3 regions of the Arthrobacter sp. Hor0625 genome follow, and region 1 is predicted to be linked to each of the others. Evidence: predicted binding sites of a transcription regulator. Region 1 holds the regulator's gene; each other region holds the start of a gene.

The links. Region 1 encodes HrcA, which represses chaperone genes, less so after heat shock. Its sites were predicted from a motif close to TTNGCACTCGNNNNNNNCGAGTGCNAA; they were not measured.
Region 2: the regulator HrcA is predicted to act here: its motif matches at 2,730-2,756, upstream of groL (chaperonin GroEL).
Region 3: the regulator HrcA is predicted to act here: its motif matches at 3,999-4,025, upstream of groES (co-chaperone GroES).

The regions. Positions count from the first base shown of each region.
Region 1 covers NZ_CP199586.1:2,930,580-2,939,997, reverse strand. The annotation lists gene ybeY (rRNA maturation RNase YbeY) at 1-459, opposite strand, end outside; gene ACTWLI_RS13545 (PhoH family protein) at 456-1,544, opposite strand; gene ACTWLI_RS13540 (GerMN domain-containing protein) at 2,023-2,874, shown strand; gene ACTWLI_RS13535 (16S rRNA (uracil(1498)-N(3))-methyltransferase) at 2,945-3,712, opposite strand; gene dnaJ (molecular chaperone DnaJ) at 3,715-4,842, opposite strand; gene hrcA (heat-inducible transcriptional repressor HrcA) at 4,921-5,934, opposite strand; gene ACTWLI_RS13520 (DUF3097 domain-containing protein) at 6,144-6,995, shown strand; gene ACTWLI_RS13515 (DUF4870 domain-containing protein) at 7,118-7,537, shown strand; gene hemW (radical SAM family heme chaperone HemW) at 7,598-8,836, opposite strand; gene lepA (translation elongation factor 4) at 8,839-9,418, opposite strand, start outside.
Region 2 covers NZ_CP199586.1:679,589-689,773, forward strand. The annotation lists gene ACTWLI_RS02970 (RNase H family protein) at 1-460, opposite strand, end outside; gene groL (chaperonin GroEL) at 909-2,546, opposite strand; gene ACTWLI_RS02980 (ABC transporter substrate-binding protein) at 2,842-4,119, opposite strand; gene ACTWLI_RS02985 (cold-shock protein) at 4,185-4,388, opposite strand; gene ACTWLI_RS02990 (LytR C-terminal domain-containing protein) at 4,556-5,179, opposite strand; gene ACTWLI_RS02995 (DUF3263 domain-containing protein) at 5,272-5,589, opposite strand; gene ACTWLI_RS03000 (uracil-DNA glycosylase) at 5,704-6,495, shown strand; gene ACTWLI_RS03005 (siderophore-interacting protein) at 6,522-7,361, shown strand; gene ACTWLI_RS03010 (threonine/serine ThrE exporter family protein) at 7,364-8,860, opposite strand; gene ACTWLI_RS03015 (lipid II:glycine glycyltransferase FemX) at 8,894-9,967, opposite strand; gene ACTWLI_RS03020 (TspO/MBR family protein) at 10,065-10,185, shown strand, end outside.
Region 3 covers NZ_CP199586.1:2,171,695-2,181,879, reverse strand. The annotation lists gene ACTWLI_RS10110 (acyltransferase family protein) at 1-1,675, opposite strand, end outside; gene groL (chaperonin GroEL) at 1,853-3,463, opposite strand; gene groES (co-chaperone GroES) at 3,544-3,840, opposite strand; gene ACTWLI_RS10095 (hypothetical protein) at 4,267-4,644, opposite strand; gene ACTWLI_RS10090 (THUMP-like domain-containing protein) at 4,724-5,959, shown strand; gene ACTWLI_RS10085 (shikimate 5-dehydrogenase) at 5,993-6,820, opposite strand; gene ACTWLI_RS10080 (glycoside hydrolase family 3 protein) at 6,873-8,609, opposite strand; gene ACTWLI_RS10075 (glutamate--cysteine ligase) at 8,741-9,892, shown strand; gene tsaD (tRNA (adenosine(37)-N6)-threonylcarbamoyltransferase complex transferase subunit TsaD) at 9,987-10,185, opposite strand, start outside.

The DNA of each region.
Region 1 (9,418 bases):
TGCCGGCGCGGCCTTACCGGTGAAGCCGGAGAGCAGTTCGCGCTGCAGGCCGAACATCTCCTCCTTCTCCTCCGGCTCCGCGTGGTCGAAGCCCAGCAGGTGCAGGATGCCGTGCGTGGTCAGCAGCAGCATCTCGTCCTGGGTGGAGTGGCCGGCGTTCTTCGCCTGGACTTCGGCTACCTGGGGGCAGATCGCGATGTCGCCGAGCATGCCCTGGGGAGTGGGCTTGTCCGGGGTGCCGGGGGTCAGTTCGTCCATCGGCACGGAGAGCACGTCGGTGGAGCCGGGCTCGTCCATCAGTTCGATGTGCAGCTTCTCCATCGCGGGCTCGTCGACCAGCAGGATGGACAGCTCGGCCTGCGGGTGGATGAAGAGCCGCTCGAAGACGTACCGTGCCAGCGCCACCAGTTCCGCTTCGTCGACGGCAACGCCGGATTCGTTGTTGACCTCGATGCTCATGCGCGTTCTCCCCGGTTCTCCCGGGCGGCGGAGTGCTTGACCCGGTTCCTTTGTGCCTCGTCCCAGATGCTGTAGGCGTTGACGATGTCCCCGACGAGGCGGTGGCGGACGACGTCGGAAGCGTCCAGGACCGAGAAGTTGACGTCCTCGATGCCGTGCAGGATGTCCTCGACGATCCGCAGCCCCGAACGGGTGCCGAAGGGCAGGTCCACCTGGGTGATGTCACCGGTAACCACCATCTTGGAGCCGAACCCCAGGCGGGTGAGGAACATCTTCATCTGCTCGGGGGTGGTGTTCTGGGCTTCATCGAGGATGATGAACGCATCGTTGAGCGTCCGGCCGCGCATGTAGGCCAGCGGCGCCACCTCGATGGTCCCGGCGGCCATCAGCCGCGGGATCGATTCGGGGTCCATCATGTCGTGCAGCGCGTCGTAGAGCGGGCGCAGGTACGGGTCGATCTTGTCGCTGAGCGTGCCGGGCAGGAACCCCAGCCGCTCCCCCGCCTCAACGGCGGGGCGGGTCAGGATGATCCGGTTCACTTCCTTTTGCTGCAGCGCCTGCACGGCCTTCGCCATGGCCAGGTACGTCTTGCCGGTGCCGGCCGGCCCGATGCCGAAAATGACCGTGTTCGCGTCAATCGCGTCGACGTAGTTTTTCTGGTTCAGGGTCTTCGGCCGGATGGTCTTCCCGCGGCTGGAGAGGATGTTGTGGGTCAGGACCTCCACCGGGTTCTGCAGCGACTGGCTGCGCAGCAGCGAGACCAGCTGCTGCAGCACGGCTGGGGTGACGACGGTGCCGCGCGCCACCAGGCCGCGCACCTCGGTGAGCAGCCGCATGATGCGGGGCACCTCGGCGGCCGGACCGTTGATGGAGAGTTCATTCCCGCGGACATGGAAGTCGACGCCGGGAAACTGGGTTTCGATGAAACGCAGCGCCTCATCGTGGCTGCCCAGGGACTGCACCATCTGGTCGGAGTCGTCGAACAGGACCACTTCCGTCCGCAGGCCTGGGAGGGAGTGGGGGAATTCCCCTGCGGTGCGCTCGCCCGCGCTGTTCCGGGCCTTGCCGTTGGCTGCTTCAGTCATAGTGGTGGCCCGCGGGCCTCTGGTCCCCTCCAGTTCGAAATTTCCCGCCGCGCCGGGTAGTTTGCGGCTTCTTACATCTTACGCCAGCGCATCCGCCGTCCCGCGACACGAGGAGCCGCAACAACAGAGCCGCATCGCCGGAGCCCGCGCCAACAGAGCCCCCGACACCAGGGGCCGCACCGCCGGCGGCGGGCCGTTTGGTATCAACTTCATATCGTCCTCATATCGTTCCCGTTGCAGTTCGCCGCGAGGCGCCGAATCCCGGCCGGGACCTCCTGCCGCTGTGGGATGCTGGATTCGGTCCTGCCGGGGAAGCCGCCGGCGCCGGGCCCCATTCCGCGGGAGCCGCCCCAGGACCGCACAGCGAAGGGACCGCACCATCAGCCAGCGTGGACAAAACCTCACGGCAGCAGGCCGGCGCACGCGCCGCACCCTGCTGCTGCTGGTACTGCCCGCTGCCCTGGCCCTCTCCGGCTGTGTGGCCACCCCGCAGCCCGGGATCACGAATTCGAACACGCCCTCACGCACCGTGCCGGGCCCGACGGCCGGCGTCGCCACCACGAGCGCACCGCTGGAGTCCACCCAGGCCTCCAACAAGGCCCCGGTCTACTGGATCGGTCGCAGCAATGACAACGTCTTCCTGTACCGGGAGTTCCGGGACGTTTCCGAGGACGACAACCCGATCACCCGCGCACTGCGGGTGATGATGTCCCAGAAACCGCTCGACCCGGACTTCTTCACCCCGTGGCAGAACCCGAAAATGCTGGCCACCTCGATTTCCGGCAAGAACGTCATCACGGTGGATGTCTCCGCGGACGCCTTCAACAGCAACCTCGACGCCGACATGGCCGAACGCGCCATCCAGCAGCTGGTGTACACCGCCACGGCCGCCGGCGCCAGTGCCGGCCTGACGGACACCGGGCAGCAGATCCAGGTCGTCGTCCTGGTCGACGGGCACACCGACTATGTGGCCTTTAACCGGGTGCGGCTCGGCTCGCCGACCTCGCGCAGCGTCGGAATGGTGGCCCCGGTCTGGATTATCGATCCGCAGGAGGGCACCGAACTGGCCGACGGCGCCGTCAAGATTTCGGGCCGGAGCACCGTGCCCGGAGGCAAACTCCGCTGGGAGCTGCTGCGCACGGACGGATCCGCCAAAACCCCCTACCTGAACGGGACGATCACGGCCGCCAGCGGGGCGGACCAGGCCGGGATGTTCAGCCTGAGCGTCAACCTGGGTCCCGGCAGCTATGAGGTCCGGGTGTCGCAGGTCGATCCCGCCGGCAAGGTCAAGGACCTGAACGTCGACACCCGCGGCTTCACCGTCAAGTAGGCCCGTCAGGCAGGCCGGTCAAGCAGGCCGGGCGGGGTCATCGCCCGCAGCCTTCCCGAAGGAAAAACCCCTACCAGCGTCCGAGGATGTCGCTGGCGAGCACCGTCGCGGCGGGGCCGGCCGTGGAGGACCGCAGCACGTGGTGGCCGAGCAGCGCCGTGACGGCACCCGCGCCGCAAAGCCGGGTGACCTCGCGGGGGCTGATCCCGCCCTCGGGGCCGACGATCAGAAGCACTTCGCGGACGCCTGCCGCCCCGCTGCCGTGGGCCCATCCTTCGAGTACCTGGCGCAGCGGCCGCACCGCGTCCTCGTGCAGGATGACGGCCAGGTCCGCGGCGGCAACGGCGGCCTGCAGCCCGGCGCCGTCGACCGCGGGGCGGACCTCGGGGATCCAGGCCCGGCGCGCCTGTTTGGCGGCCGCCGTGACCACCGACTGCCACTTGGCATGGGCCTTCGCGGCACGTTCGGGCTTCCAGCGGACGATGGAGCGCTCCGCCTGCCACGGAACGACGGCGTCGATTCCCAGCTCCGTAGCGGTCTCCGCGGCGAGCTCGTCGCGGTCCCCCTTGGCCAGGGCCTGCACCAGGACCAGGCGGATGTCGGGCCGGGCCTCCGTGCTGACCTCCCGGCACTCGACCGTCAGTTCCTGCCCGGCGACATCGGCGACCGTGCCGGTCAGCCGGGTGCCGGCGCCGTCGGCGAGGTCGACGGCCTCCCCGACGGCGAGGCGCTTGACGGTCACCGCGTGGCGGGCCTCCGCGCCGTCGACGACGAACGTCGTGCCGGGGGCCTGGCCGTCGAGGGCGCCTGCCGGGGTGAAGAAGACCGGGTTGCTCACCGCTACAGGTTACCGAGCCGGTCCCGCCACTTGGCGAAGACACCGCCGCTGGCAGCGAGCTTGCCCTCGGTGAACTGCTCACCGCGGAGTTGGGCGAGCCGGCGGAGCAGGTCCTCCTGCGCGGCGTCGAGCTTGGCGGGGGTTTCCACCTGGAGGTGGACCTTCAGGTCCCCTCGGCCGTAGCCGCGCAGGTGGGTGACGCCGAGGCCGCGGAGCGTGATGACCTCACCGGACTGCGTGCCGGCCTTGACGTCGATTTCCTGCTGGCCGTCGAAGGTCTCCAGGGTGACCTCGGTGCCCAGCGCGGCAGCGGTCATCGGGATGTTCAGGCTCGCGTGCAGGTCGTCGCCTTCGCGCACGTAGGTCGGGTCGTTGTTGACCCTGATCTCGACATAGAGGTCGCCGGAGGGTCCGCCGGCCGGTCCGGCCTCGCCCTGGCCGGAAAGCTGGATGCGGGTGCCGGTGGCGACGCCGGCCGGGACCTTCACGGTGAGCGAGCGGCGGCTGCGGATGCGGCCCTGCCCGGCGCACTCGTTGCACGGGTCCTTGATCACGGTGCCGAAGCCTTCGCAGCTGCCGCAGGGGGCGGTGGTCATGACCTGTCCCAGGATGGACCGGACGGCCCGCTGGACCTGGCCGCTGCCGCCGCAGATGTCGCAGCGCTCCGGGTGGCTGCCCTCGCGGCAGCAGGACCCCTCACAGGTGGGGCAGGTGACCGCGGTGTCGACCTCGATCTTCTTGTTGACACCGAAGACCGCGTCACGGAGTTCAATCCGGACGCTGATCAGGGCATCCTGCCCGCGGCGTACCCGCGAGGCCGGGCCGCCCTGGCCGGCTCCGCCGCCGAAGAAGGTCTCGAAGATGTCCTGGAACGCGAAGCCCTGGCCGGCGTAGCCGCCGCCGAAGCCGTTATCCGTGCCGTTCTCGTTGCCGGTGGTGTCGTAGACGCGGCGCTTCTGCGGGTCGGAGAGCACCTCGTAGGCGTGCGTGACGGCCTTGAAGCGCTCCGCGACGTCCTCGCCGGGGTTGACGTCCGGGTGCAGGGTGCGGGCCAGCTTGCGGTAGGCCTTCTTGATCTCTTCGCCCGTGGCTTCACGGGAAACTCCGAGAACGTCGTAGTGGCTGCTCAAAGTGTGTATCTCTTCCTGGTTGTACTGCCGGTAACGGGCAAAGAAGCGGTAAAGGTCAGGGGCGCCGCGCCGGGCCGGTCAGGGTCCGAGGATCCGCGACAGGTACCGGGCCACCGCGCGGACAGCGGCCATGGTGGTGGGGTAATCCATCCGGGTGGGGCCGAGCACGCCCACCTTCGCCGTCGCATCCGGGCCGTACCCGGTCGCGACCACGGAGGCCTCGGCCAGGCTGTCGTAGGGGTTTTCCCGGCCGATGCTCACGGTAACGCCGCGGGGGTCCTGGGCCATGTCGCTCAGCAGGCGGAGCATCACCACCTGCTCCTCCAGGGCTTCCAGGACCGGGCCGATGCTCAGCGGGAAGTCCACGTTGGAGCGGGCCAGGTTCGCGGTCCCGGCCATGACCATCCGTTCCTCCCGGCTGCTCAGCGCCAGCGACTCCAGCCCGCGGGCCAGCGCCTGGGCGGCGCCGCGGCGCTCCGGCGGGCAGCCGTCGACCACGGCCGGCAGCGACTGCGGCAACAGCCCCAGCGGAGTCCCGGACAGCCGGGCCAGGAACTGGGTGCGGAGCCCGGCCAGATCCTCGTCCCCGAAATCCTGGCCGACGTCGATCACGCGCTGCTCGACCTTGCCGGTGTCCGCGATCAGGACGGCGAGCACCTTGCGCGGGGCGAGCAGGACGAACTCGATGTGCCGGACGCGGGCCCGGCCCAGGAGCGGGTACTGCACGACGGCGACCTGGTTGGTCAGCTGCGAGAGCAGGCGCACGGTCCGGTCCAGCACGTCGTCGAGGTCATCCGACCCTTCAAGCAGCGCCTGGATGGCGCGGCGCTCGGCCGGTGACAGCGGCTTGACGGCCGAGATCCGGTCCACGAAGAGGCGGTAGCCCTTGTCCGTGGGAATCCGGCCGGCGCTGGTGTGCGGGGCGGTGATCAGTCCTTCGTCCTCCAGCGCGGCCATATCGTTGCGGATCGTGGCGCTGGAGACACCGAGGTGGTGCCGCTCCACGAGCGCCTTGGATCCGACCGGCTCGCGGGAATGGACGTAGTCCTCCACGATGGCGCGCAGGACTTCGAGTTTGCGTGGCTCGCTCACGCTCCACCTCCAATTCGACGCGTATCGCTCCGCCGGCGACCGGCGGTTAGCACTCGACATGCCCAAGTGCTAACCAGTCTAATATGAGTCGCGCCGTTGTTAGCATTGGATTCGCTGCGGGCGTGAACTGCGGGGCCCGGATTTAGCGGGCACACCGCGGCCCGCGTGCCGTTTCCCGTAGTTCCCGAGCGCAAAGCAGTGTGTAGCAAATGTCATACCAAAATTGGGGCCCGCAGGAGCTCTCCGCGCCCGCCAAGGCCCAGCTGCCCGAGGTACCGGTGGAACGGGGCATGGTGCTTGAGGATGCGCAGTCCGGCTGGGTCGGCGCCGTCACCCGGGTGGAGAAGTCCGGCGGCATGCACGTGGTGGCGCTCGAAGACCGGCGGGGAAAGACACGGTCGTTCCGCCTGGGTTTCGGCTTCCTGCTGGAGGGCCGGCCGATCCGGCTGATGCCGCCGGCACCGCGCGCCGCACCGGCCGCCGCTGCTGCCGGGCGCACCGCCTCCGGGTCGGTGCGGGTCGAAGGCCAGCGCGCGCAGGTCGCCAAGGCCAGCCGGATCTGGGTGGAGGGCAAGCACGACGCCGAACTCGTCGAAAAGGTCTGGGGCGATGACCTGCGGGTGGAGGGCATCGTCGTCGAACCGCTGCACGGCATTGACGACCTCGCCGGAGCCGTCCGCGACTTCCGGCCCGGACCCGGCCGGCGCCTGGGCGTCCTGGTGGACCACCTGGTGCCCGATTCCAAGGAGTCGAGGATCGCCGACGCGGTCATGGCCTCCCCGGGCGCGGCAGGCAACGTGCTGATCGTCGGCCACCCGTACGTGGACGTCTGGCAGGCGATCCGGCCCGCGGTTCTGGGCATCGAGCAGTGGCCGGTGATTCCGCGCGGGGTGGACTGGAAGACCGGCATCCTGACCGCCTTCGGCTGGCCGCACAGCACCAAGGAGGACATCGGCCTGGGGTGGCAGAAGCTGCTGGGCGCGGTGCGCACTTACGCGGACCTGGAGCCCTCGCTGCTGGGCCGGGTGGAAGAGGTCATCGACTTCCTCACGGTGCCCTGACCGCCGCCTCGTGCGTCGAACCGCGGCGGGAGCAAGTATTCTTGGTACGGCGGCTGCAGCCCTTTGCTGCGGCCGTGGCTCGTACAGGCACCATCGCTCCACCGCAATCCAAAGGACTCAACGTGGCAGAAGACGCACGCGAACACCCGGACCACCACGCAGGCCCTGAGCGGCCCCAGTACCATGGCGTGCCGGCGAACGCACTGCCGCTGACGGCCAGCGAAGACCGCCAGTGGGCCACCCTCGCGCACTTCGGCGGGATCCTCGGGTGCATCCCGGCGCTGCTGATCTATCTGATCTTCAAGGACCGCGGCCCCTTCACCGCCCAGGAGTCCAAGGAAGCGCTGAACTTCACGCTGCCGCCGACGATCGCCGCCGTCGTGGCCAACCTGCTGGTCTTCGTGCCGGTGGTGGGGAACATCTTCGCCGTGCTGGCCACCGTCATCTGGATCGCCCTGGCCTGCTTCTCCGTGGCCGCCGGAATCCACGTCAACCGGGGCCAGCCGCACCGCTACGAGTACAACCTGCGCTGGATCAAATAGCGCGAACGTACACTTCAGGCCCAACCGGGCCGGAGCGTCCGCGCCGTCCGGCCGGCGAACTTAGTCCGGCAGGATCCGGCGCACCACGGCGTCCGCGAGCAGACGGCCCTTGAGCGTGAGCACCAGGCGGCCCTTGAAGGCCTGCTGCGGTTCCACCAGGCCGTCGGCGATCAGCCCGGCGACGGCGTGCCGCCCGGTGTCCCCCAGGCCGCCCAGCCCGGTGATCTCCAGTCCGGTCACCAACCGGGCTTCGAGCATGACGCGTTCGACCTCCCGGGTGGCGCTGTCCAGGGTTTCCCGGCCGGCTGCGGGTGATGCTCCGGTGGAGATCCGGCCCGCGTAGGCGGACGGGTGCTTGACGTTCCACCAGCGGACGCCGCCCACGTGGGAGTGCGCGCCCGGGCCGATCCCCCACCAGTCGTCGCCGCGCCAGTAGGCCAGGTTGTGGCGGCAGGCCTGCTCCGGGGTCCGGGCCCAGTTGCTGACTTCGTACCAGCCCAGCCCGGCGGCGGAGATGAGTTCGTCGGCCAGTTCATATTTGGCGGCGTGGTCGTCGTCGTCGATCCCGGGAACCTCGCCGCGGCGGATCTGGGTGGCGAGCTTGGTGCCCTCCTCGACGATCAGCGCGTAGGCGCTGATGTGGTCCGGGCCGTAGGACAGCGCCGTCTCCAGCGAATGCCGCCAGTCCAGCAGCGACTCCCCCGGGGTGCCGTAGATCAGGTCCAGGCTGACAGCCAGCCCGGCGTCGCGCGCCCACTGGACGGCCTGCGGTACCCGGCTGGGCGTGTGGGTGCGGTCCAGGACCTTGAGAACGTGCGGCACGGCCGACTGCATGCCGAACGAGACCCGGGTGAAGCCGGCGTCTGCGAGCAGCTGCAGGGATTCCGGCGTGACCGAGTCAGGGTTCGCTTCCGTGGTGACCTCGGCGCCCGGCTCCAGCCCCCAGGTGTCGATGGCGGCGCCCAGGATCCGGGCCAGGTCCGCGGCCGGCAGCAGCGTAGGCGTGCCGCCGCCGAAGAACACCGTGGCCAGGCGGCGCTCGGGCAGCCCCGAGGCCCGGAGCGCCCTGCCGGCAAACTCCACCTCCGCGACGGCGGTGCCGGCGTAGGCATCCTGCGAGGCGCCGCCGCCCAGTTCGGTGGCGGTATAGGTGTTGAAGTCGCAGTAGCCGCAGCGCACGGCGCAGAACGGGATATGGACGTAGAGCCCGAAGGCCCGCTCAGCGGCGCCCTCCAGCGCCTGGGCGGGCAGCAGCCCGTCCGACGGCGCCGGGTCGCCGAGGGGTAGTGCGCTAGGCATGGCTACTTCTTGGCCTTGTCCTTGGACTCTTCGGTGGTCAGGGCGGCGATGAACGCCTCCTGCGGCACCTCGACCCGGCCCACCATCTTCATGCGCTTCTTGCCTTCCTTCTGCTTTTCGAGCAGTTTGCGCTTTCGGGTGATGTCACCGCCGTAGCACTTGGCCAGGACGTCCTTGCGGATCGCGCGGATGCTCTCACGGGCGATGATCCGGGAGCCGATGGCGGCCTGGATCGGCACCTCGAACTGCTGGCGCGGGATGAGTTCGCGCAGCTTGCCGGTCATCATGACCCCGTAGGCGTAGGCCTTGTCGCGGTGCGTGATGGCGCTGAACGCGTCGACCTGCTCGCCCTGGAGCATGATGTCGACCTTGACCAGGTCCGCGACCTGGTCGCCGTCGGCCTTCCAGTCCAGCGAACCGTAGCCGCGGGTCCGGGACTTGAGGATGTCGAAGAAGTCGAACACGATCTCGGCCAGCGGCAGCCGGTAGCGGATCTCGACCCGGTCCTCGGAGAGGTAGTCCATGCCGCCCATGACGCCGCGACGGCTCTGGCAAAGCTCCATGATGGCGCCGACGAACTCG
Region 2 (10,185 bases), 1.2 Mb from region 1:
CAAAGCCGGGGCCTTGCCGGACAGCCACACCTTGCTGATAGGCGGTGGCGGCGGCCCGGGCACGGTCGTCCGCTGCCTCGTTGAGGTCATGGCCGGCATGGCCGCGGACCCACTCGAAGGTGTACCTGCGCCCCGCAAGTGCCTGGTCGATGTCCTTGAGCAGGTCGACGTTGAGCACCGGCTTGCCATCGGATTTCCGCCAGCCTTTACGCTTCCACCCCGGCATCCACTTCGTCACCGAGTTGATGACGTACTGGCTGTCGCACAGGATGTGCAGATCCTCGTCCGGCAGGTGGGCCGTGGCGCGGAAGAGGTCCAGGACCGCCATGAGCTCACCCTGGTTGTTGGTCCCGTGCGGCCATCCGCCGGCCCGCCAGCAGTCGTCATTCACGTACCAGGCCCAACCGGCCGGGCCTGGGTTTCCTAAAGCCGAACCGTCGGCTGCTGCTCTAATCGTCACTTCACTATCCTGCCAGACCCCGCCACCCAACGCTCCCTCACATCCGGCCCCCTCCCACCCAACGCTCCCTCAGATCCGGCGCCCGCCCACCCAACGCTCCCTCAGATCCGGCCCCCTCCCGCCCAACGCTCCCTCAGATCCGGCGCCCGCCCACCCAACGCTCCCTCAGATCCGGCGCCCTCCCCCCCAACTCTCACTCACCTCCGCCGCAAACCTGAGGGAGCGTCCACTCAACCCCGACCAAACCTGAGGGAGCGTCCCCTCAACCCCGACCAGACCTGAGGGAGCGTCCACTCAAACGCCGTCAGACCTGAGGGAGCGTTTGGGTTGGAGGCGGGGTTAAATGCCGGCGGCGGCCCCACCCGCAGGTGGGACCGCCGCCGTCGTCGAACTGGCCGTCGCTGACGGAACCGTCAGCTCAGGAGTTCAGGGCTTGGTAGCCGGGTGGTTAGAAACCGCCCATGCCGCCCATGCCGCCCATGTCGTCGCCGCCGCCCATCGGGGCACCGGCCTTCTCGGGCTTGTCGGCCACAACGGCCTCGGTGGTGAGGAACAGGCCGGCGATCGAGGCCGCGTTCTGCAGGGCAGAGCGGGTGACCTTGACCGGGTCGTTGATGCCGGCGGCCAGCAGGTCGACGTACTCGCCGGTGGCTGCGTTCAGGCCGTGGCCTGCGGACAGGCCGCGGACCTTGTCGACCACGACGCCCGGCTCGAGGCCGGCGTTGAAGGCGATCTGCTTCAGCGGGGCATCGATGGCGACGCGGACGATGTTCGCACCGGTGGCTTCGTCGCCTGCGAGCTGCAGGTTGGCGAAAGCCTTGGCGCCGGCCTGGATCAGGGCCACGCCACCGCCGGCGACGATGCCCTCTTCCACAGCAGCCTTGGCGTTGCGGACGGCGTCCTCAATGCGGTGCTTGCGCTCCTTGAGCTCGACCTCGGTTGCGGCACCGGCCTTGATGACTGCAACGCCGCCGGCCAGCTTGGCCAGGCGCTCCTGCAGCTTCTCGCGGTCGTAGTCGGAATCGGAGTTCTCGATCTCGGCACGGATCTGGGAGACGCGGCCGGCGATCTGGTCGGCGTCGCCTGCACCCTCGACGATGGTGGTCTCATCCTTGGTGACAACGACCTTGCGGGCCTTGCCGAGGAGTTCGAGGCCGGCGGTCTCAAGCTTGAGGCCGACTTCCTCGGAGATGACCTGGCCGCCGGTGAGGATGGCGATGTCGGCCAGCTGCGCCTTGCGGCGGTCGCCGAAGCCCGGGGCCTTGACGGCGACGGACTTGAAGGTGCCGCGGATCTTGTTGACGATCAGGGTGGCCAGGGCCTCGCCCTCGATGTCCTCGGCGATGATCAGCAGCGGCTTGTTGGACTGCATGACCTTCTCGAGGACCGCAACCAGTTCCTTGACGTTGGAGATCTTGGAGTTGACGATCAGGATGTACGGGTCCTCGAGGACCGTTTCCTGGCGCTCTGCGTCGGTGACGAAGTAGGCGGAGATGTAGCCCTTGTCGAAGCGCATGCCCTCGGTGAGTTCCAGCTCGAGGCCGAAGGTGTTCGACTCCTCGACGGTGATGACGCCTTCCTTGCCGACCTTGTCCAGGGCTTCAGCAATCAGCGCGCCGATTTCGTTGTCGCCGGCGGAGATGGACGCGGTGGCGGCGATCTCTTCCTTGGTCTCGATTTCCTTGGCGGAGGCCAGGAGCTCGCGGGTGACCGCGTCAACGGCCTTCTCGATGCCGCGCTTGAGGGACAGCGGGTCAGCGCCGGCCGCGACGTTGCGCAGGCCTTCCTTGACGAGGGCCTGGGCCAGCACGGTGGCCGTGGTGGTGCCGTCACCGGCGACGTCGTCGGTCTTCTTGGCGACTTCCTTGACCAGCTCGGCGCCGATCTTCTCGTACGGGTCGTCCAGTTCGATCTCCTTGGCGATGGAAACACCATCGTTGGTGATCGTGGGGGCGCCCCACTTCTTTTCGAGGACGACGTTGCGTCCACGCGGGCCGAGGGTGACCTTGACGGCGTCGGCGAGGATGTTCAGGCCCCGCTCAAGACCGCGGCGTGCCTCTTCATCAAATGCAATGATCTTGGCCATAACGGCAGTAGTCCTTTCGGGACAGTCGTTAAGAATGAACCGTGGCTTTGGTGCCCGCGACGGACGATCCCTGCCCGGCAGCCTCTGTACGCCGCCGGGCCGGGGATCTCACCCCAGCCAGGTATTTCTTCGCTCCCGGCCCCTTCCGCCGCCCCGCCGCCGCCGGCGAAACCGGGCGTCGTCTTAGCAGTCAGTACTCGGGAGTGCTAAGTCAATAATTAGCACTCCCCCGGGGAGAGTGCAAGCAGTGGCCGGCGCGGGGGCGGCCCTGCCGGGCGCGCTTCGCTAGGAGCGATCAGGAAGCGCTGCTGCGGGCGGTTTCCGCGCCCGTCATCTTGGCCGAATTGTCCGGGCCGAACGTGTAGATCATGTACGCGGCAGCGGTGACGTCGCCGTTGCTGTCGAAGTTGACCGGGCCGGACTCGCCGTCGTAGTCGGGCCGCTTGTCCCGGCGCAGGACGTCCAGGCACTCCTGGTAGCCCTTGCAGGCCAGCGTTTCCCCGGAATCACCGCCGCCGTTAGGGACCGATCCGCCGGAGACGGCGAGAAGCTTCGAGGCGATGGAAGCCCCGGCGTCGTCCTGGGCCGCCGCGGCCGCGATCGCGGCCAGGTTCACGGCGTCATAGGTCTCCGCCGCGTAGGCCATGTCCTTGAGCCCGGGGTCGACGGCCACGAGTTCGGCCTGGAAGTGCGCCGAGGGGAAAGTCCCGGGCAGGAGACCCCGGGCGCCGTCCAGGGCTTTCGACCCGAGGCCGGCACCGTACTGGTTGACGGCCCCGTCGCTGAGGATCAGTTTCGACCCGGCCAGGCCGGCGTTGTTGAGTTCGGCGATCGCGCCCTGGGCCCCGCCGCGGGCCACGAGCACGACGGCGTCCGGGGCGGCTTGCTTGGCGGTCGCGGCAGCCTGCTGCGCCTGGCCGGGTTTGAACTCGGCGTCCACCGAGGTGCCCAGTCCGGCGGCCTTGGCGGCCGCCGACACGGCGACGGAGACGTCCTTGCCGTAGTCGCCTTCCTCGTGCACCACGGCTATCGTCTTCGCGCCGCCGTCCTTGGCCAGCTTGACCAGGACCGAGGCCTGGGCGATGTCCGCCGCGGCGGTGCGGAAGTAGTAGCCGCCGCTCTTGTAGCTCGTGAGCCCCGGGGCGGTGTTGGCCGGGGAAATGACCGCCACCTTGGCCCGTGCCAGCACGTCGATGGCGTCCGCTGCGCGGCTGGAGTCGGTGGGTCCGATCACGACGTCGGCCTTGGCCGCCACGAGATCCCGTGCCCGGGCGCCGGTGTCGGTGCCGATGGCCTCCGGCAGGAGCTCCACCGGCTTGCCCTTGTGCCCGCCGGCGGCGTTGATTTCCTTGACCGCGAGCTTCGCCGCCGCCAGCTGGGATGCGTTGAGGAAGTCCTGGTTTCCGGTGTTGTCCAGGATGAGGCCGATGCGCAGGATGCCGTCCCCGCTGGCATCCACTGTCGCCACCCGGGCGTTGCCGGCCGGGCCTGCGCACGCGGCCAGCGACGCTCCGGCCAGGAGCGCGACGACGGCGGCTGCCGCGGCACGCGCCGGACGGCGGCCTGCGGCCAGGCCGCGGGCGGCCCCGCGCGCCCTGGCGCCGGCTGGCTCGCGGGACGGTACTGCTGCGAGCGGCACTAGGCGGGCCTGACGTTCTCGGCCTGCGGACCCTTGTCCCCTTCGCCGACTTCCAGCTCCACGCGCTGGCCCTCGGCCAGGGAGCGGTAGCCGTCGGCGACGATGGCTGACCAGTGCACGAAGACGTCGGCGCCGGAGCTGTCGACGGTGATGAAGCCGTAGCCCTTCTCGGCGTTAAACCACTTGACGGTCCCCAGTGCCATGTTTTCCACGCTTTCAGCTAGCTTGCTCCCGGACCACCCCACTGTGGCCCGGGGTTGCGGAACGAAGTCCGCAGCCACTCTAACCGGCGCCCACGGTCCGGGCGCCGGCGTCGGCGCCGATCCGCCGCGAAAGTTATTCACGCGTAACCGGGCACCGTACCGCGGCGTTACTGGAAGCCGGGGCCGAGCACGACGACCAGCGGCATCTGGAACTCCGCCGAATCCACCACGGTGCCGATCCCGAGCAGGGCCGCCAGCGCTTCGGCGTTAGCCTTCTGCGCCGGACCGCTGTAGTACACGACGGAGGTCTGCTGCGGTGCGCCGCCCCAGTTGGCTACCGGGCCTGCGGCCCAGCCGTCCGCGGTGACGGTGGACCCGACGCGGCCGGCGAGGCCCGGCGTCGTGGTTCCGTTGTAGATCGCCACGGGCTGGGTCTTGTCGACGCCGGCTTCCGGTGAAGCGGTTGGCGTCGTGGCCGTTGGCTTGGGGCTGGCGGTGGGGCTGTTGCTCGCCGTCGGGCCGCTGCTCGCGGTCGCGCCCGCGGTGGGCGCCTGGGATGCGGTGGCGTTGCTGGCGGCCTGGTCAACGGCGACGGCGGCGGGGCCGGAGCCGGCGAAACCCAGTTTGGGCAGCAGGAGGAAGGCGAACAGACCGATCGCCAGGGCCACGGCTCCCACCGCGAGGATGGGGCCCAGGCGGCGCGTTCCGGCCGCCGCGACGGCCCGGTGGACCCCCTGGCGCGTGGAGGTCTCCGGGACCCGATCGAATTCGTCCCGAGCGTATTTGGTCATGGTAAAACGACGTCCTTGCTGATTTTCTGGCTGGGGTCCGACGCCGGACTCCGCGCGGATTTTCCGCGCTTCCGGCCGGACCTGACGCGTGTCTACGCGTCCGAGCCCAAACGGCGTGCAGTACGGGCACGTTGTCGTGACGTACGTAGTCTACGCAATCTCTTCACGAGCATGGGATCGTGGGCCAGCGCCGCCTCGGTGTCGATCAGCGCGTTCAGGAGCTGGTAGTAGTGCGTGGCGGAGAGGTCGAAAAGCTCCCGGATCGCCTGTTCCTTGGCGCCGGCGTACTTCCACCACTGGCGTTCCAGGGCCAGCATCTGCCGGTCCCGGCTGCTCAGCGGCGAGTCGGCCGCGTCCGTCTGCGCTGCGGCGTCCTCCGCCGGCAGGTACTCGGATGCTGCTTCAGCCACTGCCGCTCCCCCGTTTATGCCAATAGGTCCGCGTTGTATTTTACGGCTGAATAACAGGCTTGTCATTTGCCGGTCCGCGCCGGCGGCCCGCGGGCCTGCGAGAATGGGACGGTGCTGGACCCCTACGACACCGATGCGCTCTTCTCCCTCGCCCCCGGACCCGGCGGCCCGGAAGGGACGGCGTCGACAGATTTTGCGGCCATGGCTGCAGCGCCGTTGGAGGACCTCGTGGCGCCGGATTGGGCCGTGGTCCTGGCGCCGGTGGAGGCGCAGCTGCGCTCGGCCCTGCGGTTCTGTGCCGACGAGGCCGCGGCCGGCCACGCCGTGCTGCCAGCGGCTTCCAGCGTGCTGCGGGCCTTCCGGCAGCCGTTCTCCGAGGTGCGGGTCCTCGTAGTCGGGCAGGATCCCTACCCCACCCCGGGGCATGCGATCGGACTGGCCTTCGCTGTGGACGGCACGACCCGGCCCATCCCGCGCAGCCTCGCCAACATCTACAAGGAACTGGAGGCGGATCTGGGGCTACCGGCGCGGGTCCACGGGGACCTGGGCCGCTGGGCCGAGCAGGGGGTGCTCCTGCTCAACCGGGTCCTCAGCGTGCGGGCCGGCGCCGCCGGTTCGCACCGCAAAAAGGGCTGGGAGGACGTGACCGCCGCCGCCATCACGGCCCTGGCCGACCGGCGCAACGAGGACGGCAGGCCAGTGCCGCTGGTGGCGATTCTCTGGGGCAAGGACGCCGAAGGGGTACGGCCGCTGCTGGGCCAGACCGCCGTGCTCGCCAGCGCCCACCCCAGTCCGCTCTCCGCTGCCCGCGGCTTCTTCGGTTCCCGGCCCTTCAGCCGCGCCAACGAACTGCTCACCGAGCAGGGCGACGGCGCCGTCGATTGGGAACTGCAGCCGCTGCCCTGACCGGTTTCTTGGCTAGGCTTGGCTGCATGACTTCCGTTCCCGCCGCCACCTCCGCCAACCGGAACTCCCGGCCGCAGACTACCCTCACGGTCCTGCGCCGCGAGCAGCTGTCCCCGCATATGGTCCGGATCGTGGCCGGCGGACCCGGCTTCGCGAGCTACGTCAACAATGCCTACGTCGACCGGTACATCAAGATCGCCTTCCCGCAGCCGGGCATCGACTACCCGCAGCCGCTGGATCTGTGGGCCGTGCGCGAATCCCATCCCCGCGACCAGTGGCCCCACACCCGGACCTACACCGTCCGCTGGGTGGACGAAGACGCCGCGGAGCTCGCCATCGATTTCGTCATCCACGGCGACGAGGGACTCGCCGGCCCGTGGGCCGCCTCCGCCCGGCCCGGGGACGAGCTCATCTTCACCGGCCCCGGCGGCGGCTACAACCCCGACCGGACGGCCGACTGGCACCTCTTCGCGGGCGACGAGTCGGCCCTGCCGGCCATCGGCGCGGTCCTTGAAGCGCTCCCGGCGGACGCCCGCGGACTGGCCTTCCTTGAAGTGGACAGCGAGGCGGACATCCTGCCGCTTGAGGCGCCTGCCGGCGTCGAACTCCGCTGGCTCCTGCGGCGGGGTGCCCCGGCGGGCGGGGCGGACCTGCTGCCGGAGGCGGTCCGGACGGCATCGTGGCCCGACGGCAGGGTGTCCGTCTTCGCCCATGGGGAACGCGGCTACATGAAGGCCCTGCGGCAGGTGTTCTTCGCCGAGCGCGGTCTCGAACGCGGACAGGTCTCCCTGTCCGGATACTGGGCGCGCGGCCGCGTGGAGGACGACTTCCAGGCCGAGAAGAAACTCCCGATCGGAAAGATCTAGGCCTAGCGGCGCCGTGCCCGGCGCCGCTCGTTGCTGGCCAGGCTGCGGGTCAGCGGCCGGGCGAGCGTGTCGCCCAGGACAATGCCGGCGGCCACTCCGAGGACGATCGCACCGGCGCTGAGCATGCCGCCGGCGCCCATCAGGATCTCCGATTCCTCGATCGTCAAAACATACATCGACCGGAATATGGTCAGGCCCGGCAGCAGGATCAGCGCCGCGGGCACGGCGACCACCAGCTGCGGGGCGCCCATCCGCAGCGCCACGACGCGGGCCAGCAGGCCGATCACGACGGCGGCCACGGCCGGTGCGAAGCGGGGCCCGATGCCGACGGCGGTGCCCCCGATCAGGGCCAGGTGGCCCACCACGCCGACGGCCGCCGTCGGAAGCAGCAGCTTGGGCGAGGTCTGCTCGGTGACGCCGATCGCGACGACGGCGATGGCCACCAGCGGAACGAGCAGCCACAACGGATACCGGGGCGGGAATGTTTCCGTGACGTCGATGGACTGCATCCCCGTCATCGCGCCGACGACGAAGCCGACGGCGATCCCGGCGACGAGCGCGCCGAAGGTGAGCATGGTGGAGAGGAACCGGCCGGCGGCGGTCACCGGGAAGCCGTTGATCGCATCCTGCACGGAGGAGACGAGCCGTCCGGTGGGCAGCAGCAGCAGGATGCCGCCGACCACGACGATGGCGGGCGCGATATGGATTCCCAGTGGGTCGCCGAACCGCCACAGCAGCAGGGCGACGAGGGTGACCACGAACGAACAGGCGGCCGTGATGAAGAAGTCCGGGGTGCGCCAGCGGCCCAGCTGCCGGGCGAGCAGGCTGACCAGCAGGTTGGACAGGAACGCGATCCCGGAGGCGGCCAGGCCGCCGCCGAGCACGCCGACGAACACGGCGGAGAACACGCCGAAGGCCACCGTGACCATCCAGCGCGGGAACGGCTTCGCGCTGTGGGTGATGTCTTCGAGCCGGCGTACCGCTTCCTCGCGGCCGACCCCGCCGGCGACGATGTCCGTAACCAGCTGATGGACTTCGGCAAGGCCGGCGTAGTTGTTGGTCCAGGACCGCACCACGCGCAGCAGCGAGATGGGCGTCTGATCCTTGGGGGCGTAGTTGATGGCCACCGACTGGTTGGTGATGTCCACCTCGATGTTCTTCAGCCCCAGCGCCGCGGTGATCGCGATGATGCTGGTTTCGACCTCAAGGGCGCCGGCACCGTACCGGAACATCGCTTCGGCGAGCTTCAGGGCGAAGTCGATCGTTTTGCGGGCGGAGGCATCCACGCCGCCGACCTGGATCATCGGGTTGGCGTAGGGGCTTCCGGCGAGGCGGTCCACGATGCTCAGCGGCGCGGTCGGGGGATTCTCGCCCTGGACGAGCCGGCGGAGCATGCGTTTCGCTGCGACGTTCTGGCGGACCTGCAGCGGGGACATCGGCTGGGTCCGGGGCAGACCGTCGGTGTGGGGCCCGCGGCGGCCGTCGGGTGGGTTTGTCATTCCGGCCTCCTCACAAATCTGGCTGGCGGGCGTCTAGTAGAACTGCTGGCCCGTGCGCCGCGTGTACAGCTGGCGGGCGACCCGCTCCCCCGCGGCCGTCCAGGCCTTGTACTTCAGCGGGCTGAGCACCTGGTCGTAGCATCCGACGAAGTCGGTCACGGTCTTGCTGAAGCTGGTCTTGAACAGGCCCAGCCCGTGGAACGGGTTGGAGGTGTCCTTCAGCTTGTCGCTGGGCGGGGTGCCGCAGAAGTCGTACTCGGTGCACCCCAGTTCCTTGAGCTGGTTGATGGCGGTCCACTGCACCAGGTGCGAGTCACCGTACTGGCTGCGCTTCTGCAGCGAACCGCCGTCCTTGTAGGTGCCCTTGCGGCCGTAGTTGATGACGAACGCCCCGACCGACGGGACACCGTTTTCGTAGACAAAGAGGAGCCGGCCCTGGCCGCGGTCGAGGAAGTTGGTCCAGAACTGCCGGTAGTACTCGTACTCCCGGACCCGGACCTGCGACTTGGCCTCCACGGTGGTCGTCATCAGCGCGTACATGGCGCGGAAGTTCTCTTCGGTGGGCTCGGCGTTGTGGACTTCGACGCCCTCGCGGATGGCGCGGCGGACGGCATTGCGGCCGCGCGAGTGCAGGTTGCGCAGCAGCTGGTTCTCCTGCGGGGAGATGTCCAGCAACGCGGTCGAGTCGTTGGGCTGCAGGTTGGGGGTCTTCACCAGGCCCGCGCCTTCGAGGACCCGGCGTGCGTCGTCGGAGAGCACGATGTCGGGTTCGATCTTGATCGCGAAAACGCCCAGCCGGGAGCGTTTGACGAACTCGGCGTTGGCGGCCGCGATGCCCGGAATGTCGTCGACCGAGGCGACGTCGGGGCCCTTGATCAGGTACCAGAGCTTGCCCAGGAGTGGGAAGGACTTTTCCAGGACGAGGTTGTAGCTGGTGTAGTCGGCCGTTTCGTAGACCAGGTGCAGGGGCTTCCAGCCGAAGTGTTGCTTGACCTCGGCGAAGGCTTCGGATTGCAGCAGGTTCCCGCCGTTGGGGTTTGCGGTGACGTGGGCATCCCAGTTGGCGACCTCTTCGGCGGAGGCAAAGCGGGCAGTGAATTCTCGCAAGGGTGCGGTATCCAATCTTCGCGGAACAAGCTTCGGCGGCATGGCTGGCATGCAGCCTCAAGTCTATCGGGCGGCCGGGACGGTTAAGCTGGATGCCATGCACGCGCAGCAGGAACCGCCAGCCCGTCCCCTGGATCCCCGAGGGAAGGAGGCGGCCGCTCCCGGCCGCGGCGCCCAGGCCGTGGCCCTGCTGGTGCTGCTGGCCGCGTCGGCGCTGG
Region 3 (10,185 bases), 760 kb from region 1:
GAGATGATGGGGACGCAGCGGTTCCCACGGTGATGACGGCATCCGGAGGGTTGGCAGCCGCTTCGTCCCTGACAGCAGCATTGAACTTCTCGCAGTCCGTGCCCGATTCATTGGCGATGACACTGAACCGGCACCCGCCCTTGAGGATCGCATAAACCCGCCATCCCTGCTTGCTGGCAACTGCGTCAATGGCGGGCAGCCACTGCTCGGCGTGCGAATCCCCGACTACAAGAAGAGTCTTGGCGTCGGCGGGACCGTCGTTCTGGCTGCAGCTCTTGTGCAGCGCCGCATTGGACGGCTGCAGGTCTCCGCTGCATGGCTCGGCCAAGCTGGCCCAGTCCTTGGCTACCATCTCAGGAGTCGGCAGGATCGGGGCATCGCTGTCGGCCTTATCGACGAAACCAGGCACTAGGGCCATCGCTCCGGGGTTATTCCTTTGCGCCTGCGCTAGCACGGCCTGGGTCGCAAGGTGCTGCTGCAGTTGCACGGCACCCAGTGGCACAGCGACCACTGCCAAGCAAAGAACCACGGCCGCCGCTGCCCTGCGCCTCTGCGCTTCCGGCCAGGCCCAGGAGCGCCAGGGACGCTCGACGAAGCGGGTGGTGAAGAAAGCGAGTCCCAATGACACCGCGATGATGGCGCTGCCGGAAAGCCACCCTGCGTGCTCCTTCCCACTCCATGCCAATGCCAGCACAAGTACGGGCCAATGCCATAAATACAACGCGTAGGAGTTGTCACCCAGTTTTACGAGCGGCCGGGAGCTCAGGAAGCGGTCGACCCCCCAGCGACTGCCGGTTTGCCCGGCCACGACGACACAGCTTGCGGCCAAGGTCGGCCAGAGTGCCACAAAACCGGGGAAAGCCCCCTCCACGTCGAGGATGAAGCCGCAACTAACCATCGCAAGGACGCCCACCCAGCCAAGGATGACCCGCATCCGCTTTGACAGGAAGGCTAGCGTCGGTAAGAACAAGGCAAGGAGCGTGCCCAGCGCGAATTCCCAGAGCCTAGCGCCTGTGTCGAAATATGCCTCGGACTGATTTGTCGCCGTATAGAAGATGGAAAAGGTCAGAGATGCTACGAATATGCCGGCAAAAACGAGGCGGAGAAGCGCCCTGTAGCGAAGGCCAAACTTGCGGGCGACAACGGCGCACCCTGCAAAGATGAGCGGCCAAAGGATGAAGACCTGTCCTTGAATGGACAGCGACCAGAAATGCTGCAAAGGGCTCGCCGATGCGTGGTCGGCTGCGTAGTAATCCACTGCTGCGTTCTGGAGCAGCCTGTTCTCCGCATAGAACAGCGATGCCCAACTTTGCGAGATCACATCCGGGAAGCGAGTGCGGGGCAGGACAAAATAACTGACTGCCAAGGTGCCTAGAATGACGACCGCTGCGGCCGCAAGGAGCCTGCGGAACAAATGCAGCCAGTGCTTGATGAGGTCCAAGCGGGAGCCGCGATCGTAGCGCCCCACGAACTGGAGGGTCATCAAGAAGGCCGAGATAAGAAGAAACACGTCCACGCCACCGGAGACGCGTCCAAACCACACGTGATAGGTGACAACCATGAGCACCGCGAGTGAACGCAGGCCCTGGATTTCAGGCCTGAATTTTGTCCCGGCTGCCCGAGGGGGCTGGTGGCTGGTCTCCCGCGGCAGGACGAGCGTTCCCGCTCCAGACATACGAACTCCCGTAATAAAGACTCTAGACAACCAGAGCCACTATACAGACCCCGCCTCGCTGCGTCCCTAATGGGTGACGACCGCCGATGACTTCCGACCCTTTGGAGAACGATTTCGCCACGCAAAAAGGACCGGACCAGCGCTGGCGCTGATCCGGTCCTCTGCGGTGCGGAGACCTTAGTGCTGGTGCCCGGCGTGTTCGTCCTCTTCGGCCGGCTTCTCCACCACGAGCGTTTCCGTGGTGAGAACCAGCGCGGCGATGGACGCCGCGTTGCGCAGGGCTGCACGGGTGACCTTGACCGGGTCGATGACGCCGGCCGAGATCAGGTCCTCGTATTCGCCGGTCTTGGCGTTGAAGCCCTGGTTGACCGCGGACTCGGCAACCTTCGCCACGACGACGTACCCGTCGAAACCGGCGTTCTGCGCGATCCAGCGCAGCGGCTGGGTCAGCGCGCGGCGGACAATGCCGACGGCGGCAGCCGCGTCGCCTTCGAGCGCCTGGACGGCCGGATCCTCATCGAGTGCCTTGAGGGCGTGGATGAGGGCGGAGCCGCCGCCGGCCACGATGCCTTCTTCGAGGGCAGCGCGGGTCGAGGACACTGCGTCCTCGATGCGGTGCTTCTTTTCCTTCAGCTCGACCTCGGTGGCAGCGCCGACCTTGATCACGCCGATGCCGCCGGCCAGCTTGGCCAGCCGTTCCTGCAGCTTCTCGCGGTCCCAGTCCGAGTCGGTGCGGGACAGCTCGGCACGCAGCTGGGCCACGCGGCCCGCGACGTCCTCCGCCGAACCGGCGCCGTCGACGATGGTGGTGTTGTCCTTCGTGACGGTGATGCGGCGGGCGGTGCCGAGCACCTCGAGGCCGACGCTGTCCAGGCTGAGGCCCAGTTCCGGGGAGACAACCTGGGCGCCGGTGAGGGTCGCGATGTCCTGCAGCATGGCCTTGCGGCGGTCACCAAAACCGGGGGCCTTGACGGCCACAACGTTCAGGGTGCCGCGGATGCGGTTGACGATCAGCGTGGACAAGGCCTCGCCGTCGACGTCTTCGGCGATGATGAACAGCGGCTTGGAGCTCTGCAGGGCCTTTTCCAGCAGCGGCAGGAATTCCTGGACCGAGGAGATCTTGCCCTGGTTGATCAGGATGAGGGCGTCTTCGAGGACTGCTTCCTGGCGTTCCGCGTCGGTGACGAAGTACGGGGAGAGGTAGCCCTTGTCGAACTGCATGCCCTCGGTGAGGACCAGCTCGGTCTGCGTGGTGGACGACTCTTCGATGGTGATAACGCCATCCTTGCCGACCTTGCCGAAAGCCTCGGCCAGGAGCTCGCCGACCTCTTCGCTCTGCGCCGAGATGGCGGCGACGTTGGCGACCTGGGTGCCTTCGACCGGACGGGCGTTCTCCAGCAGGCGGGCGGCGACGGCCTCGACGGAGACCTCGATGCCACGCTTGATCTGGCCGGGAGCGGCGCCGGCGGCAACGTTGCGCAGGCCTTCCTTGACCAGGGCCTGGGCCAGCACGGTGGCGGTGGTGGTGCCGTCACCGGCGACGTCGTTGGTCTTGGTGGCGACCTCCTTGGCGAGCTGCGCGCCAAGGTTTTCGTACGGGTCGTCCAGTTCGACTTCGCGGGCGATGGTCACGCCGTCGTTGGTGATCGTGGGGGCGCCCCACTTCTTGTCCAGCACGACGTTGCGGCCGCGCGGGCCGAGGGTCACCTTGACCGTGTTGGCGAGCTTATCGATGCCGGCTTCAAGCGACCGGCGGGCAGCGTCGTCAAACGCAAGCTGCTTTGCCATGGTTGTGTCCTTTCAAGACAGAACCCCGCGCAGCCGTTCCGTTCAAAGCGAAGGAAAGGCGGCGCGGGGGTCCAAGAGAGTTACTTTACGACGATCGCCAGAACGTCGCGGGCGGACAGCACGAGGTACTCGACGCCGCCGGTCTTAACTTCGGTTCCGCCGTACTTGGAGTAGATGACAACGTCGCCGACGGCTACGTCGACGGGGACGCGGTTGCCGTTGTCGTCAAAGCGGCCGGGGCCAACTGCGACAACTTCGCCTTCCTGCGGCTTCTCCTGTGCGGAGTCCGGGATAACCAGGCCGGAAGCCGTGGTCTGCTCGGCTTCGAGCGGGCGGACAACAATACGATCCTCAAGAGGCTTAATAGAGACCGACACTCGGACCTCTCCTTTTCGTCAGCAAATTCATGGACTTTAAAGCCGTCGTGCCGTGGCGTACAGACCGTCGTCGCGGTGCCGGCAGCAGCCAGGCCGGTAAAGCTTCAGGTGTTAGCACCCGCCTAGGGAGAGTGCTAATGACGACTCTATGTAAGGAGTTAGCACTCGGTCAAGGTGAGTGCCAGCAGTTCGTCCATGGTGAACGCCCCCTCCCCCGCCGGACATGCCCGTCACCCGGCCAACCCGGTGGGCATGCCGCGTTGTGCCCACGCCCTGCCCCTAAGGATGGGCATGTCCGTCGGACCGGGTGTCCGCGGGGAAGCGGCAACTATTGGGTATGTCCTTCCCTGGGCGCAGCCGGTGGGCATGCCGCGTTATGCCCACGCCCCGCCCCTAAGGATGGGCATGTCCGTCGGACCGCCGGGGTCAGCCGCCGGCGAGGTCGTCGAAGTTGACGTCGTCGCCGTCGTCGCGGCCGGACGTGCCCCGGGTGCGGTACAGCACCGCAGCACCGGCGACGGCGGCCGCTGCGCCGAGGATCAGGAAGACGATGCCGCCGACGCGTGCCGCAGCGTAGGTGTCGCGGATGGAACGGGCCTCATCGGTCGCGTCTGCCACGCTTTTGCCGCCGACCGAGTAGACGGTGGCGTTGAACGAGTCCAGGAAGAAGATGATGACCAGCAGCGCCACGCAGACGACGGCGACCACGCCGCCGGCGATCAGCGCCGGGCGCGCGAACCGGGCGGCGCCGCGGGGCTGCCCGGCCGGTTCCGCCACATTGTCCCGGGTGCCTGCCGTGCCCACATTTTCACTCTTCCTGCCATCCATGCCGTCCACCCTATCCGGGACGCCGGGCCCGCCGGCCTGAACTACGCTTGAAGGCATGGCTGAGACGACGCAGGACCAGATCGCCCCGCTGCTGAATCCGGAGGGCTGGGAACTGCTGGCCTCGCTGGGACCGTACCGCGAGGACGAGGCCTTCCGGCTGAACGCCTCGCTGCGGAAGGCCGGGCACTCCCCCGAGCTGGTCTCCGCTGCCCTGACCCAGTCCCGGCTCCGGACCAAGGCGGAAGCCAAGTTCGGCGAGTTCGCCCGGCAGATGATTTTCACCCGCGCCGGCCTGGAGCAGGCCACCCGGCTCAACGTGGCGGCGCGGCACGCCCAGCGTTTCGCCGAGGCCGGAATCGGTCACGTCGCGGACCTGGGCTGCGGGCTGGGCGCGGACGCGATGGCCTTCGCGTCCCTGGACATCACGGTCACCGCCGTGGAGGTGGATGAAACCACTGCCGCCTGCGCCACGATGAACTTGATCCCGTTCCGCAACGCCACCGTGGTCCACGCCGACGCCGCCGCGGTCCCGCTCGACGGCGTCGACGGCGTGTGGCTGGACCCGGCCCGCCGCACCACCTCAAGCTCCGGTACCAAACGGCTCTGGGACCCGGAAGACTTCTCCCCGCCGCTGTCCTTCGTCGAAGGCCTCGCCGCCTCCGGCCGCGCCGTCGGCGTCAAGATGGGCCCGGGCATGCCGCACGCCGCCATCCCGCAGGACTGCGAAGCGCAGTGGGTGTCCGTAGGCGGGGATGTGACCGAGGTGGCGCTGTGGTTCAACGCGGTGCGCCGGCCAGGCATCCGGCGTGCCGCGCTGGTGCTCGGCCCGCAGGGCGCAGCTGAACTCACCAGCACGGAGGACTTCGACGCCGGTCCGGCCGCACCCGTCGGCCCGGTCGGGGGCTATCTGTACGAGCCGGACGGGGCCGTGATCCGCGCCGGCCTCGTCGCCGACGTCGCACTCCAGCTGGGCGGGCACCTGCTGGACGAGCACATTGCCTACATCTGCGCGCCGGAGTTGCGGGAGACTCCGTTCGCCCGCGCCTACGAAGTCCTTGAGGTGATGCCGTTCAACGTCAAGGCGCTCAAGTCCTGGGTCAGGGAGAACGGCGTCGGCGTCCTGGACATCAAGAAGCGCGGCGTCGCCGCCACACCGGAGGAACTGCGCAAGCAGCTGCTCCCCGGTGGCCGGACCGGCAAGGACGCGGCCAAGAAAACGGCCACCCTGGTCCTGACCAGGATCGGCGAGGAACGGGTGGCCATCTCGGTGCGGCCAGTCGGGCCGGCGTAACCTGCCCGGCGGATTCCGCGGCAACGGGCGGAGCTACTGCGCCCGCATAAAGTTCTCCGCCGCGCGCACCTGCTCCGCCGTGGGCCGGATGCCGGTGTAGAGCACGAACTGCTCCAGCGCCTGGATGGTTGCGACCTCGGCGCCGGTGATCACCTGCTTCCCGGCGGCCCGCGCGGCCCGGATCAGGGGCGTCTCGGCGGGCAGCGCCACGACGTCGAAGACCACCTTGGCCGCGTCCACCGCCGGCTGCGGGAAGGACAGCGCCTCCGCGTCGGGGCCGCCGGCCATCCCCACCGGGGTGACGTTAATGAGCATGTCCGCCGTACCCTCGCCGGCCGCCGGGAAGTCCGCACGCCAGTGAAAGCCGTACTGGTCGGCGAGCGCCCGGCCCGCCTGTTCGTTGCGGGCGATGATGGTGACGTTGCGGAAGCCGGCGTCGCGCAGGGCCGCCGCGGTGGCCTTCGCCATCCCGCCGGCCCCGGTCAGCCAGACCGCGTACTCGACCGGGACCGCATTGCGCTGCAGCAGTTGTTCGATTGCCGTGTAGTCAGTGTTGTAGGCCGTGAGCCGGCCGCCGTCGTTGACAATCGTGTTCACCGACTCGATGGCCTTCGCGGACGGGTCCATAGCGTCGACGAGCGCGATCACGTCCTCCTTGTAGGGCATGGACACGGCGCAGCCCCGGATGCCCAGGCCCCGCACCCCGGCGATGGCCTGGCTCAGGTCCGTTGGCGCGAAGGCCTTATAAATCCAGTTCAGTCCCAGCTGCTCGTACAGGTGGTTGTGGAAGCGGGTCCCGTTGTTGCTCGGCCGGGCCGACAGCGAGATGCACAGGGTCATGTCTTTGTTCAGGATGGGCACAGCACCATTAAACGGCACCCCGGCGGCCGTGACGACGCGTGACCGGCCGCCGTCAGCGGCAGCCGGACCCCGGCGCCTGGCGGCCGACGGCGACCGGCAGCTTTCCCGGGGCCGTCGCCTTGCCCGCTAGGACGGCCAGCAGGGCGTCGAAGGCCTCCTGGCTGCGGCCGTACAGAGCCACCTTGGTCCGGGCCGCGGACTTCTCCAGCGGCCACGGCGCGTCCAGCGCGACCGCCACGCTCCCGGCCGCCGGGGCGCCGCGGTAGCCGATCAGTGTCACGAGCGGGCCGGCGCCCAGGGCGATCCCGGCCCGGCGGGCGGCCGCGGCGAAACGGGCACGGTCCTGGGACGTGCCGCCGCCCACCCGGACGCTGGCCGGAACAAGCGGTCCGCGGCAGGGGCCGGCGAGCACGGTGACCGCCTGCTGCGAGACTTTCCGGGACAGCGCCGAACCGCTGCCGGGCGCCGCGCCGCGGGGCGGGTGGCTGCGGCCGCGCCAGAGCTGCATGGTGGCCACCCGCGTGGCTGCCTCCTTCAGCCGGGCCGCGGGCAGGGACCCGTTCTGCACGGCCGTGACGATCGCCGCATGCGCGGCCTCCGCCGAGGCCGGCATCAGCAGCAGGTCGGCCCCGGCGGCCAGGGCCAGCGGGGCGGCGGCGTCGCGGGGGTACTGCTGCGCGATGGCGCCCATGTTGAGCGCGTCGGTCACCGCGACCCCCTTGAACCCCATCCGGCGCAATTCCCGGTAGGAGGCTTTGGACACGGAGGCGGGCACCCCCGGTTCCAGGGCAGGCACGGCGATGTGGCCGGTCATGACCATCGGGAGCCCTGCGTCGATGGCGGCCTGGAAGGGCTTCAGGTCCCTGGCGCGCAGCTGCTGAAGGCTGGCGGGCTGGACCGGCAGCGCCCGGTGTGAATCGGTCGACACGGAGCCGTGGCCGGGGAAGTGCTTGGCCGCCGGCAGGACGCCTGCGCCGAGCATGCCCTTGGAGAAAGCGATGCCGACGGCGGCGGCGGTGTCGGCGTTGCCGGAGATGGACCGCGCGCCGATGGTGGGGTCGGCCGGGCCCATGGTGACGTCCGCGGCCGGGGCGAAGTCGAGGTTGAAGCCGAGACCGGCCAGTTCCGCGGAGAGGGCCCTGCCCGCATCGGTCGCCAGGGGACGGCTGCCGGCGGCGCCGTAGCTCATCGGTGCGGGCCACTCGGTGAGCGGCGCGCGCAGCCGGGCGACCACACCGCCTTCCTGGTCGACGCCCACCATGCCGGGCCAGCCGCGGCCGCCGGCGCGGGCGGCCTGCTGCAGGCGCCGGGTGGCGGCGTGCATGGCGGCGGTGTCCACCTGCCCGCCCTGCGTTCCGGGGACGTTGTCCGGCATGATGATCGCCCCGGCCAGGTGCAGCCGCTCGATGGTCCGGGCGTGGGCCTCATGGTCCAGCCCGGAAAAGTAGGGAAGCAGGACCTGTCCCGCTTTCTGCGCCAGGCTCATGCGGCTGACGGCCCGGTCCGCGGCATCGGCATCGGCCTGGTCCGGGCCCCAGCCCAGCGGCCGCGTCCCCGCGGCGCCGCCGGGCGACTGCGGGGCACCGCCGGGCGACGGCGGGACATCGCGGGATGAGGGCGCGGCGCCGGCGGCGCTCGCCGGCGGGCTGCCGGCTGCAGCGCCGGGACCAGGGTCCGCCGGGCCGGTGCAGCCCGCGACGCCCACGGCGAGTGCCGCCAGGACGCTGAGGACCGCCGTCGGCCGGCGTCGACTGTGAAGACTCTCACGTATCAGCTGTAACTTCGCCACCAGCTCGATGCTACCCCTGCACTAGACTTGCAACACCGCTGCCTTGCCGTAGCCCGCCGCGTCCGCGGGCGGACCGTCCGGGCGACATGACCGGCCGGCGCAGGCTGGCAACGACACCGTGAAGGGACCACATGAAGATTGATTTCGCTTCATCCAGGCAATCAACTCTTGGTGTGGAATGGGAACTCGCGCTGGTCAATGCCGAAACCGGCGAGCTGGCCTCGGTCGCCAGCGAGGTGCTTCGCGGCGTCGCCGCCCGGCACCCCGAATTGAACGAGGATGACGAGCATCCGCACATCAAACAGGAATTGCTGCTCAACACCGTGGAGCTCGTCACCGGGATCTGCACCACGGTGGCCGAAGCGAAGGCGGACCTGAGCAGCTCGCTGGCCGCGGTCCGCGAGGTCACCGATCCGATGGGCGTAGAGGTCTTCTGCGCCGGCAGCCACCCGTTCAGCCCGCCGCAGCTCCAGACGGTGACGGACAAGGAGCGCTACGCCAAGCTGATCGACCGTACGCAGTGGTGGGGCCGCCAGATGGTGATTTACGGCGTCCATGTCCACGTCGGCCTGGACAGCCGGGACAAGGTCCTGCCGGTGCTCGACGGGCTGGTCAACTACTTCCCGCACTTCCAGGCGCTCTCGGCATCCAGCCCGTTCTGGGGCGGCGAGGACACCGGCTACGCCTCGCAGCGGGCTCTGATGTTCCAGCAGCTGCCGACGGCGGGCCTGCCGTTCCAGTTCGGCAGCTGGGCCGAATACGAGGCTTATGTCCAGGACATGTTCACCACCGGAGTAATCGACACCCTCTCCGAGATCCGCTGGGACATCCGCCCCGTCCCCAACCTTGGCACGATCGAGATGCGGATCTGCGACGGCCTGGCCACGCTGGAGGAAGTCGGCGCCATCGCCGCGCTCACCCAGTGCCTCGTGGACGAGTTCTCCACCATCCTGGACAACGGCGGCACCATTCCGACCATGCCGCCGTGGCACGTGCAGGAGAACAAGTGGCGTGCAGCCCGCTACGGCCTGGACGCGATCATCATCCTCGACGCCGAGGGCAACGAACAGCTCGTCACCGACCACCTGCGAGAGACCTTGAAGCGCCTTGAGCCGGTCGCCGCGAAGCTCGGCTGCAGCGCCGAGCTGGCCGACGTCGGCAAGATCATCGACCGCGGCGCTGGCTACCAGCGGCAGCGCCGGGTTGCCGCCGAGCACGGCGGGGACCTGCGCGCCGTCGTCCTTGACCTGGTCAAACAGATGCGCACCGGCCCCGAGGCCTAGCCTCACGGGCCGCGCCCTCCCGGAAGCCTGGCATCCCCGGAGGGGCCATCCCGGGAACGCACCGTTCCGGCAGCCGGCCTCCCGGCCGCGGCGGCTACGCGCTGACGACCGTGACCGGCATCGAGGAATCCGGCGCGAAGCCGATCCCGCTCGGCGCCGTCCCGGACATCACCAGCTGCGCGCCGAGGGCCGCCACCATGGCGCCGTTGTCCGTGCAGAGCGAGAGCGGCGGCACCGTCAACCGGATCCCGGCCGCGCTGCAGCGCTGTTCGGTGAGCTGGCGCAGCCGCGAG